4 regions of the Dehalobacterium formicoaceticum genome follow, and region 1 is predicted to be linked to each of the others. Evidence: riboswitches for the same ligand, from Rfam matches in the RefSeq annotation. Region 1 holds a riboswitch; each other region holds the start of a gene.
The links. Region 1 has a riboswitch for cobalamin ahead of CEQ75_RS18070 (adenosylcobinamide amidohydrolase). Riboswitches for the same ligand answer to the same signal wherever they lie in the genome.
Positions count from the first base shown of each region.

Region 2: linked by a shared signal. The riboswitch ahead of CEQ75_RS00395 (sodium:solute symporter family transporter) and the one ahead of CEQ75_RS18070 (adenosylcobinamide amidohydrolase) in region 1 are both predicted to bind cobalamin.
Region 3: linked by a shared signal. The riboswitch ahead of CEQ75_RS10605 (nucleotide-binding protein) and the one ahead of CEQ75_RS18070 (adenosylcobinamide amidohydrolase) in region 1 are both predicted to bind cobalamin.
Region 4: linked by a shared signal. The riboswitch ahead of thiC (phosphomethylpyrimidine synthase ThiC) and the one ahead of CEQ75_RS18070 (adenosylcobinamide amidohydrolase) in region 1 are both predicted to bind cobalamin.

Region 1 covers NZ_CP022121.1:3,732,317-3,736,532, forward strand. The annotation lists gene CEQ75_RS18060 (energy-coupling factor ABC transporter ATP-binding protein) at 1-483, opposite strand, end outside; gene cbiQ (cobalt ECF transporter T component CbiQ) at 494-1,258, opposite strand; cobalamin riboswitch at 1,357-1,541, opposite strand; gene CEQ75_RS18070 (adenosylcobinamide amidohydrolase) at 1,769-2,461, opposite strand; cobalamin riboswitch at 2,703-2,893, opposite strand; gene CEQ75_RS18075 (vitamin B12-dependent ribonucleotide reductase) at 2,977-4,216, opposite strand, start outside.
Region 2 covers NZ_CP022121.1:87,290-91,505, forward strand. The annotation lists gene CEQ75_RS00385 (L-serine ammonia-lyase, iron-sulfur-dependent, subunit alpha) at 1-262, opposite strand, end outside; gene CEQ75_RS00390 (ornithine cyclodeaminase family protein) at 306-1,283, opposite strand; cobalamin riboswitch at 1,510-1,716, shown strand; gene CEQ75_RS00395 (sodium:solute symporter family transporter) at 1,936-3,396, shown strand; gene CEQ75_RS00400 (glycine/betaine/sarcosine/D-proline family reductase selenoprotein B) at 3,393-4,216, shown strand, end outside.
Region 3 covers NZ_CP022121.1:2,186,921-2,191,136, forward strand. The annotation lists gene CEQ75_RS10595 (LysR family transcriptional regulator) at 1-45, opposite strand, end outside; gene CEQ75_RS10600 (IS1634 family transposase) at 246-2,105, opposite strand; cobalamin riboswitch at 2,320-2,494, shown strand; gene CEQ75_RS10605 (nucleotide-binding protein) at 2,598-3,443, shown strand; gene CEQ75_RS10610 (hypothetical protein) at 3,437-3,883, shown strand; gene CEQ75_RS10615 (nitrogenase component 1) at 3,870-4,216, shown strand, end outside.
Region 4 covers NZ_CP022121.1:777,147-781,362, reverse strand. The annotation lists gene bzaB (B12 lower ligand biosynthesis ThiC-like protein BzaB) at 1-274, opposite strand, end outside; gene thiC (phosphomethylpyrimidine synthase ThiC) at 294-1,592, opposite strand; cobalamin riboswitch at 1,784-1,974, opposite strand; gene CEQ75_RS03880 (hypothetical protein) at 1,992-2,522, opposite strand; gene CEQ75_RS03875 (energy-coupling factor transporter transmembrane component T family protein) at 2,550-3,338, opposite strand; gene CEQ75_RS03870 (ABC transporter ATP-binding protein) at 3,342-4,216, opposite strand, start outside.

The DNA of each region.
Region 1 (4,216 bases):
CTCCGGCTCCATAGCCAAAATACCGGCAATAGCTACTCTCTTTTTCTGTCCATGACTGAGAAAATGAGTGGGTTTATCTTTAAAATCCCAGGTACCCGTTCTTTTTAAAGCTTGTTCTACCTTGGTACGAATTTTTTCTTCCGGCCATCCCATGTTCACCGGGCCAAAGGAAACATCCTGATATACGCTGGCTGAAAAAAGCTGGCTATCAGGATCCTGAAAAACAATCCCTACATTTTTGCGCAGTTCTTTCAAACTTTTGGAGTTATAATTAACTGAAGCCCCTTTATAAATGATCTTTCCTTTTTCCGGCCGATGCACGCCATTAAAATGTAAAAAGAGGGTAGATTTCCCGGCACCGTTATTCCCCACTACTCCAAACTTTTTCCCTTTCTCAAATTTCAAGGATAGATTTTTCAAGGTAACCGTGCCATCCATATAAGAAAAATTCAGGTTTTCTGCCTCTAAAATATATTCAGACATTATTGACCTCCTAAATGAAAGCTAAAATAATCAGTCCAAGGTCTATCAGACTAAAAACAGCAATATTCGCCAGAGAAAAGTGATATTTGGGGTTAATCACCTTAAGTTCGCTTTCATAACCTCTGGATAATAAACAATCATATAAAGCTTTTGTTTTAAAAAATACTTTCTGGCACAGATTTCCAAAAAGGATGCCAAAAGAGTAGATCGACCGCTTAAAATTGCAATATCCCCAGCGGGAAGACTGGGCAGTGTAAATATTAAAGGCCGTTTCCACAAAAACAAAAATAAAGCGGTACATCAACATCATCAATTCCGCAAATATCGCGGGCACCTTCATTTTTTGCAGCAGATAAATCAACTCAATCATCGGTATGGTTAAGGCAATAAAATACAGGCAAGTCACCGCGCTCAGCGCCCGCATCATAATGGAAAAGGATTGAGCCAGACTGGTTTCCGTGACACCCAGATAAAAGCGTCCCAGTTTTAGACTGGCCAACATTCCGGCAGGATCATCAACAATGAGCACACCAATGGTCACTACGCCAATCAGCAAAAAACTCAATGGTACGAGCATCAGTTTGGCAACTACCCTCCAGGGAACACGGGCTTTAAAAACCAAAAGACCCAACATAATACCGATAATAAGCAAATGAATCAGCGGTTTATGAGCCGTGAAACAAATAACCAGAGTAGCCATGGCAAAAGCAAACTTCTCCCCAGGATGAATCCCACGCATTTTATTGGTATAAACAAATTGGTCCACATAAAACATGATTAACCCTCACTTATCTGCAAATGAAAAATCCCTCAGCCTCCAGCCAAGGGAATCCATAATGATCCTTATATAATAGTCTTCCCAGTTTCCTCTGGCGAAAACTTTTATTTAAGGCAGGTCTTCTGGCTCTCGTGTCATCCTCCTCCCGCACCTTCCCACCCTGAACCTACCAGGCAGTGGCATTACGGGGATTCGTCTTCGATTACAGCGGCGGATCCGCACCGGAATATACACCGGTTTCCCTATTCTCCTTAACGGCACCTAAAATACAATATTCATTTAAATGTATTTTACATCAGTAATCTCCAAAATACAACTACTTAATCAAATGATCTTTAATTCCTTTCACACACTTACACAAAGAAACCTGTACATATCTCCCTGTCTACAATATAAAGACCTAAAACCAATATTAATAATTAAAAACTCCTTCCGAAATACAGAAGGAGTTCGTGATTTCGGTAATTTCCCGAAGACAGATCTTCTACCCAAGATAAGTGAGTTTTTTTAACCATGAATCTCCTTATATCGGAAATACCGATGGATGGCTTCTGTCACTGATTTCCTTACAGTACGTCCGATCATACCACCTACTACAGTTGCCGTACCGGCATAGGGGAGGCTTTCCCCTTTCCCGGTCGCGGCAATGACTACCGCATCGGTAGATGTACCGGAAGCGGGTTCACCGGTAAATATATCCTTAATTTTCAGATCTTGCAGAGCCATGGTTTTAGCTTCTGTGGCCGTGATCACAGCATTGACCATGCCTCCCTCGGTCAAATTGCCATCCACAAGCAGAATGATGTTGATAGTACCCATACCCTGAAAATCCATGGGTGGAGGGGTGCCTCCCGCTGCCATGGCATTACTGGTTCCTGCAGTGACAATGGCAGTAACTGATATATCCTGATTACCTTCAGACTCCACCGCTGCATCTTTCACATGGGCAGCCGTCATCATGCCCACACATTGATCCGGTGATATTTCAATTTCTTTAATCCCCTTGGCAAGATCCTCCATAGGGTCATCCCCGGAATAACCGGATATGACCTGTTGGTTTACGACAAAATTGGGCGTATTGAATCCTCCGCCTAAGACGGAAGAATTTAATGTGATCAGTTTTTTTTCTGAACAAAGCACTAATATATTATTTTTTTCATATAACCTGATCCCCGGTACTTGAATTTCATATTCAAACATTTTACCTCTGCACCTGCCTCAAACCTACTGAAATCCCCTCTCAAACCTGGATTTTTTTAATATGCTTTTATATTATGTCATCGCTCCTTAAGATCTAAAAAAATTTTTCAGCCCGGCCCAGATTACAAGCCGGGCAAAAAATTAAGGAGTTGTTATGGCTAAAATAATAAAACCTCATCTTCTTAAGAAAATGAGGTTATAAACAATGCATACTGCGCACCCCTTTTTCCGCGAAAGGAAATTACACCTTTCGAACTAGGCAGGTTTCCTGACTCACATATCATCATTTTGCTTTCCTATCATGAAAATCCTTAATGGATTTCAAAGCAAAACTCCTCGTTTACAGTGGCGCGACCGTCCAGGATTTTAACCTGGTTCCCTATTACCCCTTGATGATTCTTATTCAAGGGCACCTAATTCCAAGTACTATTCATTTGTTTGTAACATTCTAACACCTAACCTTAAAGAAAGCAAGAAATATTTCACAATATTATTCACAATCTTTTGGGCTGATCTTAACCACACTTACTATATCCGCAAGATCGGCAGAGGACGCAGCCTCCTTCATGTTCCAGATCACCTCCGCATTCCGGGCAGGTAATATCTTTCTTCTTTTCTTGTTGCTTATAAAGATTCTCAACTTCATTGGCCATATCATTCAAGTCATGACCATTGCTTTCCATCACAGCAACGTCCAAAACCTTTTCTAAAGAACGGGCGATGGCATCGGGACAAGACAAAACTCGGATATTTGTCCCTTTGGATTTACGGCTTAGGGTCGATGGGCAGCGGATTCCTTTCATTTGCTCAATCACAGCATCGGGGCTGATTCCCGATCTTAAAGCCAGTGACACCAGACGACTGGTGGCTTCCGTCTGGGAAGGGCATCCTCCCCCTTTGCCCAAATTGGTAAATACTTCACAAATTCCATTGGTGTCATAGTTCACCGTGATATATAAATTCCCACAACCGGCAATTGCCTTTTCCGTGATTCCCTGGGTGATTTCCGGACGAGGCCGAGGAGCAATCTTGCCATCACCCGAGGTACTGGACACATTTATCTGATCCGGATCGGTCACTTCACCTACATTAAGTACCTGACCCTCCCGCGACCCATCCCGGTACACAGTCAGTCCTTTACACCCCAATTCATAAGCCAGGAAATATGCTTCTTCAATTTCTTTTACATGAGCATTTCGGGGAAAATTAATGGTTTTACTTACGGCATTATCCGTATACTTTTGGAATGCGGCTTGCAAGCGGACATGCCAATAAGGAGAAATATCCTGAGTTGTCACAAAAATACGTTTCACCTCATCAGGAATACCTTTAATCATGCTCACAGAACCAAGTTTTTTGACCTTTTCCATTAATTCAGGTGTATAAAAGCCTTTTTCCAAGGCAAGGCGCTTAAATACAGGATGAACCTCCATCAGTTTGTCTTCATCCATGCAGACCTTGGTGTAGGCCACAGCAAAAAGAGGCTCAATCCCGCTGCTGCATCCGGCAATCATACTGATGGTGCCGGTGGGGGCAATGGTGGTGGTGGTGGCATTTCTCAGGGGCATGTTTTCTTTTTCCCAGCGGCTTCCATGATACTGTGGAAAAGTACCTCGATCTTGCGCCAAATTCATGGAAGCCTTCTTAGCCTCACTATTGATAAATTTCATGATCTGTTCCGCCACAGTGACAGCTTCTTCCGAATCATAAGAAATTCCCAATAAAGTTAAAAGATCGGCAAAACCCATCACCCCC
Region 2 (4,216 bases), 120 kb from region 1:
TTTCCAAGGCATCTGCCACCCGGGGATCATCCGCTGCAAATCCCATGATTCCGGCAGCAAGACCAAACGCGGATCCTTGGCCGGAAAAGGTGGTAGCTAGGGATCCCTGAGAGGAAAATTGAAAAACCACTTTGCTCACTTCTCCGCCCATCATGCTGCGGATGATCTGTCCAATGCGCACAGAGGCAGCTGTATGGGAGCTAGAAGGCCCTATCATGATCGGCCCAATGACATCATTAAAAATACTTGCCGGCTGATGCATTTTCATTGACCTCCTTTATTAAATAATCCAAATCGTGAGAGTACTATAGATTAATCTTTTGTCCTATCCCTTTTGTCAAAGCCTTTTTGTAAATGAGGTCGGCTGTCGTGAGATCAAACAATCCCATACCTACCGATTTAAAATATCTGGTTTTCCCCAGCTGAATAGTTTCCCCGGCCGACTTTTTTGCCAGATAATCTCCCATGTATTTCACCCGATCCATGGTCAGAATGCCGTCCGCCAGCGGTTGACTCAGATCACCGCTCTCCTCGCAGGCATAAGGAAGTTCTGTATAGACCTGATCCACCACTTGCCAGATGGCATCTGGTAATTCCCGCATATTAGGCTTCCAGGAACCAACAGCGATGAAGCACTTTCCTTCCAAAAGCTCCGGCCGATTGGGCAGCACCGGTTCAGTCGCCGGACTCGTGGTGATAACAATTTGACTTTTGTTTAATAATTCTACAGTATCATTACAAATGGTGATTTCCGGATTTTTTGGGGCCAGTGCTTGGTTAAGCCTTTTGATATAATCCGCAAGATCCTTATTAAAAGCATCAAATAAGTAGATATGTTTAATTGGTCTTAGGTCGCAGGCATAAAGAATCTGATGGAATCCCTGGACTCCGCAGCCGACAACACCTACCCTCTCGCTGTCAGGATAAGCAAAATGCCGCATGCCTACCCCGCCAACAGCCCCGGTACGTAAGGCAGTTAATGTCTGGGCATCAAGGATCGCCAAAGGATGCCCGGTTTCATAATCATTTAACATCATCAATCCGTATATGAGGGGTAATTTTTTTTCTTGATTCTCAGGAAATAGTGAAAGAATTTTAGTGCCAATCATATCTTTGGTAAAACAAGGCATATAAAGCATATTCTTGTTTTTGTGTTCCACATTAATACGCTCCGGCATATAAAACTCACCGCTTCTGAAAGTATCAAAGGCTTCTTCAATGGTATCCATCATTTCTTTAAGAGTTACTGCCGACTTAATTTCTTTTTCATTTAAAAATATCATTATTTATTGCTCCTCATTAACAAATATTCCTAAGGATTGTGCTAATAATAGAATTTTCATTTTGCGCTATAATAATATGCAACTTCATGTTAATAGTCAACAGATAATTAGCGCTTGATAATAATCAACCTTTGGTATTCTTTACTATTGACTTTATCCTGGGGGCATAATATAATTACGCCCATAATACAAACCGCTTTCTTATTTAATTTACATAAGAAAAACCTATATAACATTGTAACAAGGTGCCCCAACTGGGGATAATAGGGAATCCGGATCATTCCACAGAATTTTTGGTAATGAAGAACGGAGCGGACCCACCACTGTAATTGGTGAGCTTGAAGATGAACCACTGGTTTCGAACTGGGAAGGTTCTTTTCGATGAATGCGATGACCCATGAGCCAGGAGACCTGCCTTATTAACATTAAGTATGAGGATGAAGGTAAAGTCCTACGACAATTTTTAATTGTCGTAGGACTTTTTTTATTCTATTCCAAAGGAGGTGAGCTCATGTTTGGTTCAAGTGCAGGGACGTTTTTAACCGCCGTGATTCTATGTCTCCTGGTGGCGTCTATTGGGATTTCCCTGTTTTGCAAAGATTTATTTAAATTATAAAAAATTTCATGAAACATGAAGAGAAGGGTGATTTTTATGAGCTTGGAAATGATCATCGGTACAATTCTTTTCTTTGCCAGTATTATCGTGGTAACTTTTCTGGCAAAAAAACATACCGGCAATCTGAAAAATTATTTAATTGGTAACAGCAACGTAGGCGGTGCGGTTTCAGCTTTTACCTGGACTGCTTCTGCTGCCAGTGCGGGACTCTTTTTAGGTGCAGCCGGTTTGGCCTATCAATATGGATGGGCGGGGTTAATGTATTTGATCGGTGTATTTGGCAGCATGTTTATCAGCTGGGTTTTTGTCATTCCCAAACTAAGACGGGTAGCTGTCAGCCGTTCGATCTTAACAACGCCGGACTACTTAGTTATGCGTTACGGTGAAAAAAGAATAAAAATAATCTCCGCTTTTTGGACCTTGGTTTTTATTGTTCCCATGATTATTGTGCAATTCGTGGGCGCCGGCTATTTAATCGAATCCACACTGGGCTTGAACTATTTTTGGGGTATGATTATTATCGGTTTGACAGTAGCCATCTCCACACAACTAAGCGGTTATATGGGAGTTGCTTGGTTGGATACCCTGCAAGGATCTATTATGACCATAGGAACCATTGTCATGGTTTATCTTTCTCTGCAAATGATGGGGGGATTTACTAATTTAAACCTTAAGCTTGCCGCCATTGATCCGAGTCTGGTTCAGTTTACCGGTAACATGCCCCTTTCTTTGCAAATCGGACTGATTGTTTCTTACCTGGTGGCCTTTTGGGGACAACCCCATCTTACTGCCCGGGTATGGGGCTTAAAAGATAGCAATGCACTGCGTTCGGCTTTGCCTATTTCCATGATTCTTGGTGTGATCTGGTCCTTCGGCGCCGGATTGGTGGGCTTATCTGCCCGGGTGCTGCACCCCGGTCTTGCATCGCCTGATATGGCTATGCCCAGCGTAATCAACGGCTTGCCGGTATTCTATACCGCTCTGTTGTTTTTTACCCTTATTGCCGCCATGATGACCACAGCAAATTCCTTGCTTTTAACAGCTGCCGGTTCGGTAAGCAATGATATTCTGCCTTTATTTATTAAAGATCAAGACGATCCCCGGGTACTTTATGGGGCAAAACTGATGGTTCTGGTGATCGGTGTGCTTTCCTTCGTTTTGGCTCTTAAGCCACCGGACCTAATTCTAAAAATCAACGCTTTTGCCTTCGGCGGATATGCCCTTATTTTCGGCATCCCTTTATTTCTAGGCGTGATGTGGAAAAAGGCCAATCTATCCGGTGCCATGATCGCTTTGACAGCAAGTCCTATCATCTATATTGCTTGGAAAATGTTTTTATCCCGGCCGACGGGGATTCATGAAATGATCGCTGCCCTGGCGATAACGATTGTTTTGATTCTTTTGGCCACCTTATTTGGTAAAAAACCTACAGAGCAAATGCTGGAGATTTATTCACTGGGGCAAATACCCAAAAATGATCAGGAGGGTCATCAATGAAAAAGCAAATAAATGTCCTGCACTATTTGAATCAATTTTATGGAGGGATTGGGGGTGAAGAAAAAGGCGATGCCCCTCTGGAGTTCCGTGCAGGGGCCATCGGCATCGGCGAGGATCTTGCCCGGTTGCTGGGGCCGGATTTTGTTATGAGCAGCACAGCTATTTGCGGTGATAACTATTTTCAGGAAAATCAGGAAGAGGTTCTGGGGGAGTTAAGAGAGAAGCTGCAAAATTCCGATGTGGATTTAATTGTGGCCGGACCGGCCTTTGGCGCAGGCCGTTATGGCATCGCCTGCGGTGCTGTTTGTGATCATCTTACCAACTCTTTGGATATTTTTGCCTTGATGGGGATTTCCCCGGACAACCCTGGAGTGGAGATGTATCGGCAAAATGAACGCATCTATATGCTGCCCACAACGAAAACCATGCGGGGCATGAAGGATGCTCTCATCAAAATGGCTGCTTTTGCCCAAAGGATCAGTTCGGGGGAAGAAATAGGACCGGCCAAAAAAGAAGGCTATCTTCCCCGGGGCATCCGCAAGGTAATTTTTCGTGAGGAAACAGGGGCTAAAAGGGCTGTAGAAATGCTGGAAGCCAGACTTCAGGGCAGAACATATGAGAGTGAATTGGTTTTGCCTGTTTTTGAAAAAGTCACCCCTCCGGCACCAATTAGTGATATCTCAAAGGCAAAAATTGCTCTTGTAACAACGGCTGGTGTTGTTCCCAAAGGTAATCCGGATCAAATTAAAGCCTTAAATGCAGAAAACTGGGCCAAATATCCTCTGGATTTGCTCTTATCCCGGGACTACGAATGTATTCA
Region 3 (4,216 bases), 1.5 Mb from region 1:
CTTTGAAATTTCAATCATATATCTCATATTTTGTAACGATATCATCTAATTACTTCCTTTCAATATACTATTATACTATCAAATAAACTGATAGCTAGCAATTGAAATTCAAGAAGATTAACCGATTGTTTTAGTGAAACTTCTATGATCCCGTTTTCGACAGTTAGAAGAAAAAGAAAGCTGGGAACCCGCGTGTTTAGCAGGTTCCCAGCTAATTATTGAATTTGAAATGTTGTATGTAATTACTAGTTTAATAATTTTTTAATTTTCCCGTTTAATTCCTTTGGTCTATAATGAAGCCTATCCAGATTAAGTGATGTTAATTCCATTAATGTATCAAGGGCCTTGCTACCATGATAGAGTGCCATGTATTCAATATCGTGTACGTTGGTGACATTCATATTTTTAAGTGTAGTAATTAGGTTTTCTGGAGTTATATGAGTATGTTGTTCGTCCAATTTAGCCTCTAATAGGCGATATACCAATAGGGCTGTAAAACAGATCATGAAGTGGGCCTTGATACGATTAGGCAATCTGTGATTTATAGGCCTCCCGGTGAAATTGGTTTTCATAATTCTGAAACACTCTTCAATCTGATATCTTTTGTGTGATATTGCGAGAATATCTTGAGCACGATCTTCGAGATTAGTCGCCACTGCATAATAGCCATCGTATTTTTCTTCCTCAGCAATTTTCTCCTCGTCCAGGACATAATTAATAACTGCCTTTTCACCAGATTTTGTATGAGAGATTCTTTTCATGAATCTTTTTACATCATTCGGTCCCTTCTTAATTTCTTCAGGATCCTTTCTAGCTAATAGTTTTTTTGCCCGCTCTATCTGGCTTCTCCGTACTGATCTTTGATACTCCATCATTTTTCGTGAAAATCTTATGATTAAGCGTTGCCTTAAAAGTCCGGTCGATTTCCTAGACTTAACACTACCATTTTTTAATGTTATTTCTTCGCTTAAACCAATGTCAAGGGCTTTGTCAGCAAAAATTACTTTGTAAGCAAAATCGTTATACAAAGGTAAATTTTCTTTTGAGTACTGATCAAAGGTTGTCATTTTTTTGATTGTGACAGGGGAGTCGTTTGACAATAAATGATAGTCATAGTCATTAAAAACTGCCTCCTTAAGAGTATTGCTTAATTTTTTAATTGATTGAGTGACAATAAAAGCCCTGCCACCCATGCTATTAAATTTACGGATGCTATAAGAACCAAGTCCCGCATCGGCACAATAAATAAATTTGGCTCCATTCAGCATCTTTAAGACTTCTTTTTCCAGGGGGATGGCAGTAGTTTGTTCACTTGTGTTCCCGGGATGCAGGGACATGGTGATGGGAATACCTTGGCTATCCATGAAAAGCCCCATCTCCACAATCGGATTAGGGCGATGCTCCTTACTTATCCCGAATTTTCTTAAGCCACAAATAACTTCCCCTGTAACTTCATCAACAATATCCTCGTCAGGTTGTTCGCATTCACAATAGAAGTTTGTGCAATCATAGTAGATAATAGAAGAATCTCTTTTGACGACAGCATTACTGTTTTTATAAAGCCATGTTAAGTAAACGTCATAATGCTCCTCTAAAATATCCATAAACCGAAGAATATGCTGGTAATCAAATTCTGGCTGCTCATAATATGAATTCAAATCATTCCAGGTGGAAAGTTTAGAACCGGGTTTTAGTATTCTAGCGTACGTTAGGAAACGGAGGATTTTAAAACTATCATAGGTGTTCTTGCATTCTGAAATATTTTGCTTAAAAAAAGTTTTAAGATTAAGACCTTTCATAATATCTTGCAGAACAAAATAACCTATGTTCAAACAAGTGGATGCCGATGCCTCGTCTTGTGTATGCTTGACTTTCTCATTAAAATTAGCAGTTAGGTTAAATGTGACCCTGCCAACGCGGTATTCCTCGTTCATCTTTTTAATTTCTTCTCTTACGTAGGTTTCGGGGTCATCAGTTATTTTCAAGAGTTCGGAATGTTTTCCGAAATTCTTGATATTTTTGGTAGTAGTTTTTTTGCCGTTTCTTATTCCTTGCTGCGCATAATAAGTAGGATCTTTAAGCCGTTTATCATAGTATAGTTTCAAGACGCATCACCCATATATATTATACCGTATACATACACCACATACAACATTTATTTTAAAAAAATTGACAAAAAAATAAGCCTATTTAAAGGCTTTGAGGGATTTTGATAGGCCTGTAAGTGTCGAAGACCCGTCAAATAAACTAATAGCTAGCAATTGAAATTCAAGAAGATTAACCGATTGTTTTAATGAAACTTCTATGATATACTGGCATCAATTGAATAATTCGAAATGTTGCAAGGAAATCGGTTAAAATCCGATGCGGTAACGCCACTGTAAGAGTGAGCCTCTATAAGATGTTTCAACACTGGAAAGAATCTTTCTGGGAAGTTGTTATAGATGGCAATGAACTTGAGCCAGGATACTACTACATTTCGTTATTACCGAACTTAACGGATTATTAGGTGAGGTCTTTATTTTTTTATAAACTCTTCTGTTAATTGTTCAGGAGAGTTTTTTTGATTTGATGGCTATCATGAAAGGGATGATGAATTGAAGAGACCGATTAAAATTGCTTTTTATGGAAAAGGAGGAATAGGAAAATCCACAATTGCAAGCAATATAGCAGCTGCAATGGGTTCACTTGGATTAAAGGTTTTATTTATTGGCTGTGATCCTAAAAGTGATTCTGTTAAAAATATTGTTGGAGGAAAAATCAAGTCGATGCTTCATTTGATCTTGGAAAAGGGAGATTTCTTAGCTGAGGAGGATTTTTTGGAAAAAGGTTTTTTAAATATATCTTGTATTGAAACAGGCGGCCCTTCTCCTGGGGTTGGCTGTGCCGGCCGGGGGATCATAACCGTGATGGAAGAACTGGAGAAACATAATATCTTTGATAAAGATTGGGATGTGATTATTTATGATGTTTTAGGCGATGTGGTCTGTGGGGGATTTGCAGTACCCATGCGAGAAGGATATGTAGATCGTGTCTTGCTGGTATCTTCCAGTGAATATATGTCCATCTACGCGGCAAACAATATTTTAAAAAGTATTGAGGTGTTTTCTGATCAAAAGGAACCCTTCTTAGGTGGAATCATCCATAATCAGCGAAATGATAACGCTATGGGGGGATTGGTTAGGGATTTTTCAGAAAAAGTGAAAGTACCCATTATCTCAGAAATTCCTTTTGCTAAGGAGATTATATTTAGTGAATTGGATTATAAAACAGTTATTGAAAAATATCCGGATTCAGCTATAGCAAGCAGATTTATCGAAACATCGAAAACTATTATGGCAGGGATTACAGGGGTAATCCCCAAACCACTGGAAGAGGGGGAGTTGGAACAATTATCCAAAGAATATCTTTCGTTGATTGTAGATGAGGGGCAGCTATGTTAGAAAAAACCTTAGTTCAGAAGGATAGTTTTAATGAACTGATTGAATTAGCATTGAGTAAGAAAGGTATCTATGTGTTGTCCATCGGTCCTCCCGGTTGTTTAAGGGTTCTCTTTTTTAGAGCAATGAGAGCTGAACTATTAGAGCAGTATTTTTCATTTGCAATAAAACCCATCGATGTAATATCAGCTTCCTATGAAGATCGGCTTATTGAGCATATTTCCAAGATGATATCCGAAAAGAGGGAGATGCGAGGTCTGATTCTCTACCTGTCTTGCTCTGAAATACTGACGGGAATGAAGTTTGAAAAAACCCAAAGAACGCTATGGGAGAAATATAATATGCCGGTATATGTTTTTAAGAGAGGACCTTTTGCAAAAAGAACAGGAGCGCCTAGGGAGAAAATGAAGGAGTTGATTTCTAAAATCAATGAATATCTATGATCGATACTTACCGCAACTTGTGAGTGATTATTCCGGCTTACATTCATTGTTATACCATCTGCCAACTTCGATAATCTTATTGTCTCCCAGTGGATGCAATCAGCCAATCAGAGAAGTGGATGAATATCGAGACTTTTCCAACACCAATCAATATACGACAAAACTTGACGACGCCCAAGTCACTCTTGGTATTGAAGGGATTATCAATGAAAAGTTATTATCCAATATGGAGCGGGATGTGGAATTTATTGCAGTCATGGGAACAGCCATCACAGATATCATCGGGACAGACCTTGGGGTGGTATCCCAAAAAATCGAGTCAATTTCAGGAAA
Region 4 (4,216 bases), 810 kb from region 1:
TACATCCTGCTTCTTCTGCCGCAGCCAGTTTTTTCGCTTCCAGCTCCATGTCATCACAGTCGCTGGATGTACCGATTAAAGCATTGACCTTAATGCTCATGCCCTCACCAATGCCGCATACTTTAAATTCTTTCCGTTTTTTATTCTTAGGAATAACAATTGTTCCCCCGGCAACTCCCTGCCTTACAAATTCTGGGGTTACTCCCTCATCAAGAGCTACTTTTTCCATTTCCTCGGTAATAATTCCGGCACGTGCTTTTAAAACCTGAGTCATTTTATCCACCCCTTCTTTTTTAACAGCTATGTTTTTCTATCTTCAAATACTTAGCGATAATTTCCATGGCGCAATATTTGCCGCACATGGCACATCCTGTGGATTCGCCGCTATTCCGGGTTTTTCTGATTTCCGCAGCTCTTACAGGATCAATTGATAATTCCAATTGCTTCTTCCAGTCTAAACTTTTCCGCGCCATGGACATGTCCAAATCCCATTGATAGTCCTCTTTTCTTCCTTTTGCCAAATCCCCGGCATGGGCAGCAATACGGGCGGCAATCACACCTTCATGAACCTGTTGTGCGTCAGGTAACCCAATATGCTCCGCCGGTGTGACATAGCAGAGAAATTCTGCGCCGGCCCAAGTACTGATCGCCCCCCCGATGGCAGCGTTTATGTGATCATAGCCCACTCCGATATCCGTAAGCAGCGGTCCAAAAACAAAATAAGGAGCGCCTTTACACAGGCTTTTCTGTAAGGTAACTGTTGCTTTGACATGATCTAAGGGCATATGTCCCGGTCCTTTGATCATAATTTGCACCCCTGCCGCGCGGGCGCGGCGCACTAATTCCCCCAGAACTACCAGTTCCTGAACCTGAGCGCCATCCAGGGAATCTGCCAAACATCCAGGCCGCATCCCATCCGCCAAGCTAAGGGTGACATCATATTTTTTTGCAATTTCCAGCACCCGATCATATTGCTCATATAAAGGGTTTTCCCGTTGGTTAGCGATCATCCAGCCGATAAGGTGGGAGCCTCCATAACTTACCAGGGGATCTACCCGTCCCTCACTTTTTGCCCGTTCCACAATATCCATGGTGGTCCCGCAATGCATCGCTAAGAAATCAACGCCATCCGCGGCATGTCGTTCAATCACCTCAAACATTTCCTCAACATCCATTTTCACCGAGGAACCGTACTTTTGGCTCGCCTCAACCATGGCCTGATAAATGGGGAGTGTCCCCACCGGCACAGAAGCTGAGGAAAGTGTTTCTTTTCTCATACCATCCATATCACCACCGGCACTTAAATCCATAATGGCATCTGTTCCGGCTTTTAAAGCAGTTTCGATTTTCTCTTTTTCCTTGCTGTGAGAAGTGTCCTTTCCGTGGAGGCCGATACTGGCACTCACTTTCGTCCGAAGGCCTTTGCCGATGCCTAAAGGAGTGATATTTTTACGGTTGATATTAGAGGGAATCACGATATTGCCTTCTGCCATTCCCTGCCTGATAAATTCCGGAGTCACCCCTTCCCGGACTGCTACCTGCTCCATTTCCGAAGTAATTGTTCCATTCAAAGCACTTGTTAATAAAGTCATTTTTATCCTCCTCTACCTTAGTCAGTTCATTTATTTAGAACTAATCTCTTTAATTAAATTACCCGGACTTGCTCTTCCCTCCCTTCGAAATCAGATCTTGTCGTATCTTTTCAGTCAGGTTAAAAAGAAAAAATCCACAACCTGATCGGTGTGAATTTTCCATCATTCCCACGCTCCATCTCTTTTAAGACGAAGAGCACATCTTTCAGGCAGGTCTCCTGGCTTCCGGATTACCATCCACAGCTCCCTTCCCGCCTGCTTTACCTTTTAGGCAACAAACGGTGGTTATGAGCCGGACTACCGGTTACAGTGGCGGGACCGCCCGGGACTTGCACCCGGTTCCCTATTCTCCCTTCTGGGCACCTGAAAATAGCTTATATTATTTTTATTTATAAACCCTTAGAGCAAAGACGATTTTTGTAAAGCACCATAAACGCGTTTAGTAAGAAATCCTGCCACAATGGTCGCCACCAAAGTGGTAATAGAGGAAGAAACTAAGGCTACCTTCCAGTCTAAATTAACAACGAAAATCAAACCCAGCATGACACAAAAGTTACCGGTTACATTACAGGCGATCATTGCCAAATAATGATGGCTTAATTTCTCCATTGATAACTCCCTGGCAACCAATGAATACATAATGGATCCAATGGTATTGGCAAACAGGAAGAAAAATGCCAAGGGTGAGTAGGCAGTAGCCATGGCGATGATTGCTTCTAATAATCCGGCAATAATCCCGGCAGGTTGTTTGTACATTAAAACAATGAGACCGGTAAAAAATGACCAACATGTTCCATTAAACAGTAATAAAGTAGGATCTAAAATACCGTCGATACGCCCTGTCACTTGCATCATGATTAAAAATACAATTCCTACAATGACACTGCCCACTAAAGCTTTGGTGTCTGTTCTAAATAAACTTTCTTTCATGTGATCCTCTCCCTGCATAGATGTATTTTAGCTTGCAAATGGTGCCATTTTGTATAAAGAACTAAGGATCATGATTAAAAATATGCCGCTGATTAAAACCCGGTCATATGTTTTTATCTCAATATTTGAGGCAAATGTACGGGTTTTACTCTGTCCGTAACCCCGTAAGTCCATGGCCAGGGCGATTTCTGTGGAACGCCTCACCGCTCGGTATAAAAAAGGCAGAAATGTGGGAATTATTGCCTTGATTTTGTCCCAGACCTTTTCCATTTTTAGACCTCTGATACTCTGGCTTTCAATAATCGACAGATATTCAGCCTTCATCAAAGGTAAGAAACGAACACCCAGTCCCACCAGCATGGCAAACCGATAAGGGACTTTAAACTTCATCAGCATCAAGGTGAATTCCGTCGGTGAAGCAGAAGTTAAAAACTGCATGCTGGCAAAAACAATTACAGTTGTTCTCAACATACCAAGAACTGTGAGGGGGATGGCTTCACTGTAGATCTTAATCATACCCCATTGATAAAGGAGCATACCTTCCCGGCAGAATAGCAGCTGAAGAATCAGCATCTGCAGTCCTAAAAGCAACATGATTGCAATCATCACCCGATATTGTTTCAATGAACCCTTTAAGATCAAGGAAACAGTCATGCCCACACATAAAACAACGATAAGTTGAAAGGGTGTTTCACAGATTAAAGCGAAAAGAATCATCAGCCCGTACCAGGCTAACTTTGTGCGGGGATCCAATTTATCGTTCAGTTTTTGTTTCGTTTTTTCCATTGATTCATAAGCAACAGACGATATCTCCATTTTTTAACCTCCTCGCTCTTCGTCCCGGTTGTTAAATGAAATAATATTTCCAAAATCCAAATCAATGTCGATTAAAGGTTTAAGATGTTCCTTCAGTTTACTCGTTGAGATATCCAGTTGAAGCCGATGGTTATACATGGCCACGATGCGGTTGGAGTAGTTTTGGGCCATGGTCAAATCATGGGTAATGAGCAGGACTGTCTTTCCCAGCCTCGATAAATCAGCTAGTTTATCCATAATCATATATCCTTGATTTTCGTCAAGACCCGAGGTCGGTTCATCAGCGATAATCAGTTCCGGATCGCTGACCAGAACAGATGCCAAGGCTAAGAGCTGACGCTGACCGCGGCTTAAACGTTGAGGATGCAAATCCTTATATTTTAAAAGACCCACGAATTCTAGACTCTCATCAATTTTTCTGTCCATCACCTCCTTTTTTTCGCCCCTCAGTTTCAAGGAAAACCCAACCTCTTCCCGCAAGGAACTGGCAAAAATCTGATAGTCAGGGTTTTGAAATAAAAATCCGATCCGGGAACGGATCTTATTTAGATTTTCCTTGATTAAGGATTCATGAAAAACATCAATGGTACCTTTAGTGGGCAGTAATAAACCAACGATCATTTTTGCTAATGTTGATTTTCCGGAACCGTTTAAACCGATCACCGCTAAAAAATCCCCCTGATAAATCTTTAAATTGACATCCTCACAGCCTGTGTAATTGTTTGGATACCGGTAAGATGCATTTTTGATATTGACAACAACCTCCTTTTCCTGACGGTGTTGATGATTTTTGCCCCGCACAACGCTCTTATTTTGAAATCGTTTTTTTAGTTCCTCATTTCGTTCTTTCAAATATTCCTCAGGGAAATATTCCCTGA